One region of the Cellulosimicrobium sp. NPDC030954 genome, then DNA from elsewhere that is predicted to be linked to it. Evidence: predicted binding sites of a transcription regulator. Region 1 holds the regulator's gene; the other holds the start of a gene.
The links. The regulator LexA, encoded in region 1, represses DNA repair genes until DNA is damaged. The targets are predictions, from matches to a motif close to TCGAACANNTGTTCGA.
Positions count from the first base shown of each region.

Region 2: the regulator LexA is predicted to act here: its motif matches at 2,266-2,281, upstream of uvrA (excinuclease ABC subunit UvrA).

Region 1 is NZ_JBVIFN010000007.1:145,799-149,855, reverse strand. It holds gene nrdR (transcriptional regulator NrdR) at 1-303, opposite strand, end outside; gene ACZ402_RS14915 (LysM peptidoglycan-binding domain-containing protein) at 745-1,089, opposite strand; gene lexA (transcriptional repressor LexA) at 1,433-2,167, shown strand; gene ACZ402_RS14905 (L-lactate dehydrogenase) at 2,294-3,304, opposite strand; gene ACZ402_RS14900 (ATP-dependent DNA helicase) at 3,354-4,057, opposite strand, start outside.
Region 2 is NZ_JBVIFN010000004.1:308,233-312,289, reverse strand. It holds gene ACZ402_RS11265 (protein kinase domain-containing protein) at 1-1,032, shown strand, start outside; gene ACZ402_RS11260 (YciI family protein) at 1,091-1,390, opposite strand; gene ACZ402_RS11255 (MBL fold metallo-hydrolase) at 1,482-2,189, opposite strand; gene uvrA (excinuclease ABC subunit UvrA) at 2,311-4,057, shown strand, end outside.

The DNA of each region.
Region 1 (4,057 bases):
GTCGAGCTCGGCGCTGCCGCTCGCCCGGATGGTCTCCTCGACGCGCTGCGCGAGCACCGCCAGGTCGTCCTCGTTGACGGGCCGCCCCTGACAGGCCTTGCGCACGCCGTTGACGATCTTCTCGCGCGAGAAGGGCTCCGTCACGCCGGAGCGCTTGACCACGGACAGGCTCGCGGTCTCGATCGTCGTGAATCGGCGGTTGCACTCGGGGCACTGACGGCGCCGACGGATCGACGCGCCGTCGTCCGAGGTGCGCGAGTCGACGACGCGGGAGTCCGCGTGGCGGCAGAACGGGCAGTGCATGGCGGGCTCCTCCGCGGGTTCGCGCCGACAGGTCGGCGCGACGAACGTATGCCGTCGCGGCAGGACGGTGCAACACGCCTCCGACGCCGGCGGCTCGCGCGCGGTGACGCGGCGGCGCGCGGGCAGCCGCACCGGGGCGCGTGGACGGCAGAACGGGGGCGGTCGTGTTCGACCGCCCCCGTCGGGACGCCCCCGTCCCCATCTCGCGCGTGACTCGCCTCACGCGCGGTGACGTGCACAGGAGTCGCGGTGGACCGCGTGCTCCTCGCCTCGTCCGCCCAGCCCCCCAGCCGGCGTTGTGAGGTGACACTAACTTAGGGTGACCTAAATGCCACCGCAACCCCTGCGCACCGTGCGGAGCCGTTTCCTCCCGTGTCCTGCGTCACACCGCACCGTCCTGCGTCACACCGCACCGGCCCCCTGAGACCGCGGGGCTCGGCGTCAGGCGGATGTCGGCAGGAGGATCCTCTGACCGGCCTGGAGGCCCGACGACGAGAGCCCGTTGAGCTCGGCGAGCCCGCTCACGACGTCGCGCAGGTCCTCGCCCGGGGCCGCCACGCCCTGCGCGAGCTCCCAGAGGGTCTCGCCCGAACTCACGACGTGGACCCGGACCTCCAGAGGCTCTCCCGGACCGCTCGCGACGGCGACGCCCACCCGTGCGGCGAGCAGCAGGACCACGGCGGCCAGGAGCACGAGGACCACGCGGCCCCGCCGCGTGAGCCGCAGCGGCCGCTCCCCCGCTCGCCCTGCCCCAGGGCCGAGGGGCCCGACCGTCGAGATCGTCATCGCATCCATCCCTGCTCCGTCCCGGCCCGCGGGCCCGATCGCCTTCCCCGGTCGATCGGACGCCGCGAGCCCTTCGCCTCCGCGCCGACCCGGACCGGTCGAACACGTGTACGTAGAACACCTGTACGAAGGTCTATCACGAACGACCCACGGAGTCGAGACATGCTCGAACAGGTGTTTGATTCGTGTCGCAACCTCCCCTAGCCTGGGGTCAGGTCGGTTCGCCGGACATGTCCGCTCGGACCCGGAGGGGCGACCGAGGTCCCGGAGCGCACGCGCCGGGGAGGGGAGGCTGCAGGCCCGGGAGGCGTCGGCGGCCGCGACGGACGAAGGCGGAGCGACCATGGCGGGACGAGGCACGGACAGGGCACGGGGGCTCGCCGAGGTGCGCGAGCTCCCGGACGGGTCGGCGGGAGGTGACGGGCTCACGCCGCGGCAGCGCCTCGTGCTCGAGACCATCCGCGCGTGCGTCGAGCAGCGCGGCTACCCGCCGAGCATGCGGGAGATCGGCGAGGCCGTGGGCCTGACGAGCCCGTCGTCGGTGAAGCACCAGCTCACGACGCTCGAGCGCAAGGGGTTCCTGCGGCGCGACCCGAACCGCCCCCGCGCGATCGAGGTCGTTCAACCGGACGACGCGCGCCGCGCCACCCCGCTCACGGCGGCGGGCTCCGCGACCGAGCCCGCGTACGACGAGGCGCACCCGGCGCCGTCGTACGTCCCGGTGGTCGGCCGCATCGCCGCCGGCGGCCCGATCCTCGCGGAGCAGGTCGTCGAGGACGTCTTCCCGCTGCCCCGCCAGCTCGTCGGCGAGGGCGAGCTCTTCCTCCTGCGGGTGCAGGGCGACTCGATGGTCGACGCCGCGATCTGCGACGGCGACTGGGTCGTCGTACGCCGCCAGCCCGTGGCGGAGAACGGCGAGATCGTCGCGGCGATGATCGACGGCGAGGCCACGGTGAAGTCCCTGCGCCGCGCGGACGGTCGCGTCTGGCTCATGCCGCACAACGCGGCGTACGACCCGATCCCGGGCGACGACGCCCAGGTCCTCGGGCGCGTCGTCTCCGTCCTGCGCAGCCTCTGAGCGCACGGGGTCCGGTCCCCGTCGTCGTCCCCGTCACAGTCACAGTCACCGAGCACGGCGAGAGCCGGGTGGTCGTCGACCACCCGGCTCTCGCGGTGCGCGGACCCCGTCGGCGGGCCCGGTGGGTCAGAGGCCGAAGCGCCGGGCGACGCCCCGCAGCGACTCCGCGGACGAGCGCAGCCCGGCGAGCTCTGCCGCGGCCAGCGGCACCTCGACCCGCTCGCTGGCGCCGCGACGGTCGACGAGCGTGGGCAGCGAGAGGCACACGTCGTCGAGCCCGTACGCGCCGTCGAGCAGCGTCGAGACGGGCAGGATGCGGTGCTCGTCGTCGAGCACGGCCTCGATGATGCGCGTGCCCGCGAGCCCGACGGCGTAGTTCGTCGCCCCCTTGCCCTCGATGATCCGATAGGCCGACTGCACGACCTCGCGCGCGATGTCGTCGCGCACCGCCTCGGTCAGCGGGCCACGGCCACCGAGTCCCGGCCACTCGAGGAGCGGCACGCCGCCGATGGTCGCCGAGCTCCATAGCGGGATCTCGCTGTCGCCGTGCTCGCCGGCGATGTACGCGTGGACGTTCTGCACCGCCACGCCGCAGTGCTGGGCCACGAGGAAGCGCAGGCGCGACGAGTCGAGCACCGTCCCGCTGCCGAAGAGCTGCGACGGTGGCAGCCCCGAGAACTTGAGCGCCGCGTACGTGACGATGTCGACCGGGTTCGTCACCATGACGTAGACCGCGTCCGGGGCGACCTCCACCAGCCCGGGAAGGATCGTGCGCATGAGGCCGATCGTGCCCTCGGCGAGGTCGAGCCGCGTCTGGCCGGGCTTCTGCTTGGCCCCGGCCGTCACGACGACCACGTCGGCCCCTGCGCACACCGCGACGTCGTCCGACCCCTCGACGCGGGCCATCGGCATGAACTGGATGCCGTGCTGGAGGTCGAGCACCTCCGCCTCGACCTTCGCCCGGTTCACGTCCAGGAGCGCGACCGTGCGCGCGGCCCCGCGCATGAGGGCCGCGTAGGCCAGCGTCGACCCGACGGCGCCCGCGCCGACGATCGCCAGCTTGGTCGTCCGCGCTCCCCCTCCCGGCCCGCCCGTGGTCGCGTCGCCCGTGCCGTGCGGGGACGTGCTCGTCGTCATGTCGCCTCCGTGAAGTTCGCTGGGTTCCCTGATGCTCGCGGGAAAGGACTCAGCCTAGAGCGGTGAGGCGCCGGAGCGCAGCGGTGGCGACGTCACGGTCCGTCGTCTGCCAGAACCCCGGCATGGACCGCGTGAGGAACGTCCCGTAGCGCGCGGTCACGAGGCGCGGGTCGAGGACCGCGACCACGCCACGGTCCGCCGTCGACCGGACGAGCCGACCGGCGCCCTGCGCCAGCAGGAGCGCGGCGTGCGTCGCCGAGACCTGCATGAACCCGTTGCCGCCCGCGGCCTCGACGGCACGGGCCCGCGCCGACTTCACCGGGTCGTCCGGGCGCGGGAACGGGATCCGGTCGATGAGCACGAGATGGCACGACGGCCCCGGGACGTCGACGCCCTGCCACAGCGACAGCGTGCCGAACAGGCACGTCGCCGGGTCGTCGGCGAACTCGCGCACGAGCGTGGGGAGCTGGTCGTCGCCCTGGCACAGGATCGGCACGTCGAGCCGCTCGCGCATCGCCTCCGCAGCGGCCACCGCGGCGCGACGCGACGAGAACAGGCCGAGCGTGCGGCCGCCCGCCGCTTCCACGAGCGCGGCGATCTCGTCGAGCTGGTGCTCCGTGGACGCCTCGCGGCCGGGCGTCGGCAGCCGCTTGGCGACGTAGAGGATGCCCTGCCGCGCGTAGTCGAACGGGCTGCCGACGTCGAGCCCGCGCCACCGCGGCGCGTCGGCGTCCCCGCTCTCGCCGCCGCCGA
Region 2 (4,057 bases), on a different contig from region 1:
GCGCTGTCGCTGCGCAGCGACAGCGAGCTGCGCGAGCTCGTGGACGCCGCCCCGCGGGTCGGTGCCGGCATCGGCGGGGAGACGGCGCTGCTCGACGTCGACGGCACGCCCGTGTTCGTCAAGCGCGTGCGTCTGACCGACCTCGAGCGGCAGCCGGACGACGTCCGTTCCACGGCGAACCTGTTCGACCTCCCGACCTTCTGCCACTACGGCGTCGGCGTGATCGGCTCCGCGGGCTTCGGCGCCTGGCGCGAGCTGGCCGCGCACGTCATGACGACGGGCTGGGTGATCGCGGGGGACCACGAGGGCTTTCCCCTGATGCACCACTGGCGGGTGCTCCCCGACGCGCGCCGGCCGCTGCCCGACGAGCTGGCCGACGTCGAGCGCGCCGTCGCCTACTGGGGCGGCGGCACGGCGGTGCGTCGCCGGATCGAGGCCCTCCAGGAGTCCTCGGCGAGCATCGTGCTGTTCCTGGAGTACGTCCCGCAGACGCTGCACGACTGGCTCGGCGTCCAGGTCGAGGCGGGTGGCGAGGCCGCCGAGCGGGCCTGCGCGTTCGTGGAGGAGGAGCTGAGCACGGGGATCTCCTTCATGAGGTCGCGGGGCCTGCTGCACCTCGACACGCACTTCGAGAACGTCCTGACCGACGGCGAGCGGCTCTACCTCGCCGACTTCGGTCTCGCGATCTCGTCCCGCTTCGACCTCTCGCCCGACGAGGTCGACTTCGTCGCCGCGCACCAGGACTACGACGACTGCTACAGCGTCACGCACCTGGTGAGCTGGTTGGCCGTCGCGCTGTTCGGGTGCGGGCCCGAGGAGCGCGCGGCACTCGTGCGCTCCTGGGCCGACGGTGCCCCGGTGACAGGGGCGCCGCCGGCGGTCGCGGCAGCGCTGGCCCGGTACGCTCCGGTCGCGGCGGTCGTCGGGGACTTCTACCGCGCGTTCCAGCGGGAGAGCCGGTCGACGCCCTACCCGTGGGAGGCGATCCGCCGGCTCCGCACCCGCCCGCCCGTACCCGGCCCCGCCGGGTGAGACGCCGGGGAGGGCGGAGCGTCCTCGGGCGCGCGCGCCGGGCCCGGGGCGGTGCCCGTCAGACGCGGTCGGCCCAGTCGCCGATGATGGGGGCCCACGGGCGCACCGTGCGCTCGGCGACGAGCCCCGCACGCCCGAACGGGTCCTCGTCGAGGACCGCGGCGACGGCGTCGGGCGTCTCCCCGTCCAGGACCAGCAGGGCCCCGGCCGGCGCGCCCTCGTGCGCGGGCAGCGGGCCGGACGCCAGGAGCGTGCCCCGGGCATGGAGCGTGCCCAGGAACGCGCGGTGCTCCGGGCGCAGGGCGTCGAGCTCGGGGGCGCGGTCGGCGTAGACGTAGGTGACGGCGTGGATCGGCATGGCGCCAGTGAACCAGGCCGACCCCACGACGCGCGGTCGGGTCCGCGCCTCGGTCGTCGTCGCGGCGTCCGGGCCGCGCGGCCGGGTTCCGCTACCAGCCGCGCTCGCGCCACGCGTCGAGGTGCGGTCGCTCGGCGCCGAGGGTCGTGTCCGCGCCGTGGCCGGGGTAGACCCATGTCGCGTCGTCGTACCGGTCGAAGACGCGCTCCGTGACGTCCGCGAGGAGCCGCTCGAAGCGCTCCGGGTCGCGCCCGGTGCTCCCGACGCCGCCCGGGAACAGCGAGTCGCCCGTGAACAGGTGAACCCGGCCCGCCACGGCCTCCGGCTCGTGCACCTCGGTGGGCTCGCGGTACGCGAGCGCGACCGACCCCGGGGTATGGCCCCGCAGCGCGACGACGTCGAGCACGACGTCCCCGGCACGGACGACGTCCCCGTGGCGGAGGCGCCGCACGACGTGCACGCCGGCGGCCGCCGCGACGGCGTCGGCGTCGGGAGCCCCGACGGCCGTCGCGGCCCCCGTGACCGCGACGATCGACGCGAGGGCGCGCAGGTGGTCCAGATGGCGGTGCGTCGTGACGACGACGTCGAGGCGCGCGGTCGGCGACCCCTCGCGGACGAGCGCGAGGACGTCGTCGGGCGCGTCCGCCGCGTCGATGAGGACCTGGGCGCCCGTGCGTCGGCACGTGAGGAGGTAGACGTCGTTGGCGAGCGGCCCGACGGCGAGCTTGCGGACCTCGACCTCGTCGAGGCGGCGCACGTCGCCGCGCCCGCCCACGACGACCTGTCCGGTGTACGTCATGCGGTCAGTCTGCCTCGCCCGGCGACCGCGGGTGGGGCCGCGGTGAGCGTTCGCCGCAGGACGCGCGAAGGTGACGTCGAACACCTGTGCGAATGTGGGTGGTCGGTCGTACGATGCTGCGGTGAGCAATCGCCTCGTCATCTCCGGTGCCCGCGAGCACAACCTCCGCAACGTCGACCTCGACCTCCCGCGGGACAAGCTCATCGTCTTCACGGGACTCTCCGGCTCGGGCAAGTCGTCGCTCGCGTTCGACACCATCTTCGCGGAGGGGCAGCGCCGCTACGTCGAGTCGCTGTCCGCGTACGCGCGCCAGTTCCTCGGGCAGATGGACAAGCCCGACGTCGACTTCATCGAGGGCCTGTCGCCCGCGGTGTCGATCGACCAGAAGTCCACGAACCGCAACCCGCGCTCGACCGTCGGCACCATCACCGAGGTCTACGACTACCTCCGCCTGCTCTTCTCGCGCGCCGGGACGCAGCACTGCCCCGTGTGCGGCGAGCGCGTGACCGCGCAGACCCCGCAGCAGATCGTCGACCGCCTCCTGGAGCTGCCGGAGGGCACGCGGTACCAGGTGCTCGCGCCGGTCGTGCGCGGGCGCAAGGGCGAGTACTCCGAGCTCTTCAAGGAGCTGCAGACCAAGGGCTTCGCCCGCGCCCGCGTCGACGGCGAGGTGCGCACGCTCACCGACGTCCCGGCGCTCGAGAAGAAGCTCAAGCACGACATCGAGGTCGTCGTCGACCGCCTCGTGGCACGCGAGGGCGTGCAGCGCCGGCTCACCGACTCGGTCGAGACCGCGCTCGGGCTGGCGGGCGGACTCGTCGTCATCGAGCTCGTGGACGCCGACGTGGACGACCCGGCGCGCGAGCGCCGCTTCTCCGAGAAGCGCGCGTGCCCCAACGACCACGAGCTCGCGCTGGACGAGATCGAGCCGCGCACGTTCTCCTTCAACGCGCCCTACGGCGCGTGCCCCGAGTGCACCGGCATCGGCTTCCGCCTCGAGGTCGACCCCGACCTCGTGGTGCCGGACGTCGAGAAGTCGCTGGGCGAGGGCGCGGTCGCGCCGTGGGCGCAGATCTCCTCGGAGTACTTCGAGCGGGTGCTCACGGCGCTCGCGGACGACCTCGGGTTCTCCATGGACACGCCGTGGCGGGCGCTGCCCGAGCGTGCGAAGAAGGCGGTCCTGCACGGGCAGAACCACCAGGTGCACGTGCGGTACAAGAACCGCTGGGGCCGCGAGCGGCAGTACTCGACCGGGTTCGAGGGCGTCATCACGTTCCTCGAGCGCCGGCACACGGAGACCGAGTCGGACTGGTCCAAGGAGAAGTACGAGGCCTTCATGCGCGAGGTCCCGTGCCCCGTGTGCCAGGGCGCGCGCCTCAAGCCCGAGGTCCTCGCGGTCAAGGTCGGGGGCAGGTCGATCTGGGACGTGTGCCGTCTCCCGCTGCGCGAGGCCGCGGCGTTCCTCGGGACGCTCGAGCTGGGCGCGCGCGAGCGCGCGATCGCGACGGAGGTCCTCAAGGAGATCGACGCGCGCCTCGGGTTCCTGCTCGACGTCGGTCTCGACTACCTCTCGCTCGAGCGCCCGGCGGCGACGCTGTCCGGCGGCGAGGCGCAGCGCATCCGGCTCGCGACGCAGATCGGCTCCGGCCTCGTGGGCGTCCTCTACGTCCTCGACGAGCCGAGCATCGGCCTGCACCAGCGCGACAACCGTCGCCTCATCGAGACGCTCACGCGCCTGCGCGACCTCGGGAACACGCTCATCGTCGTCGAGCACGACGAGGACACCATCCGGACCGCGGACTGGGTCGTCGACATCGGCCCGGGTGCGGGCGAGCACGGCGGGCGCGTCGTCCACTCCGGCGACTACG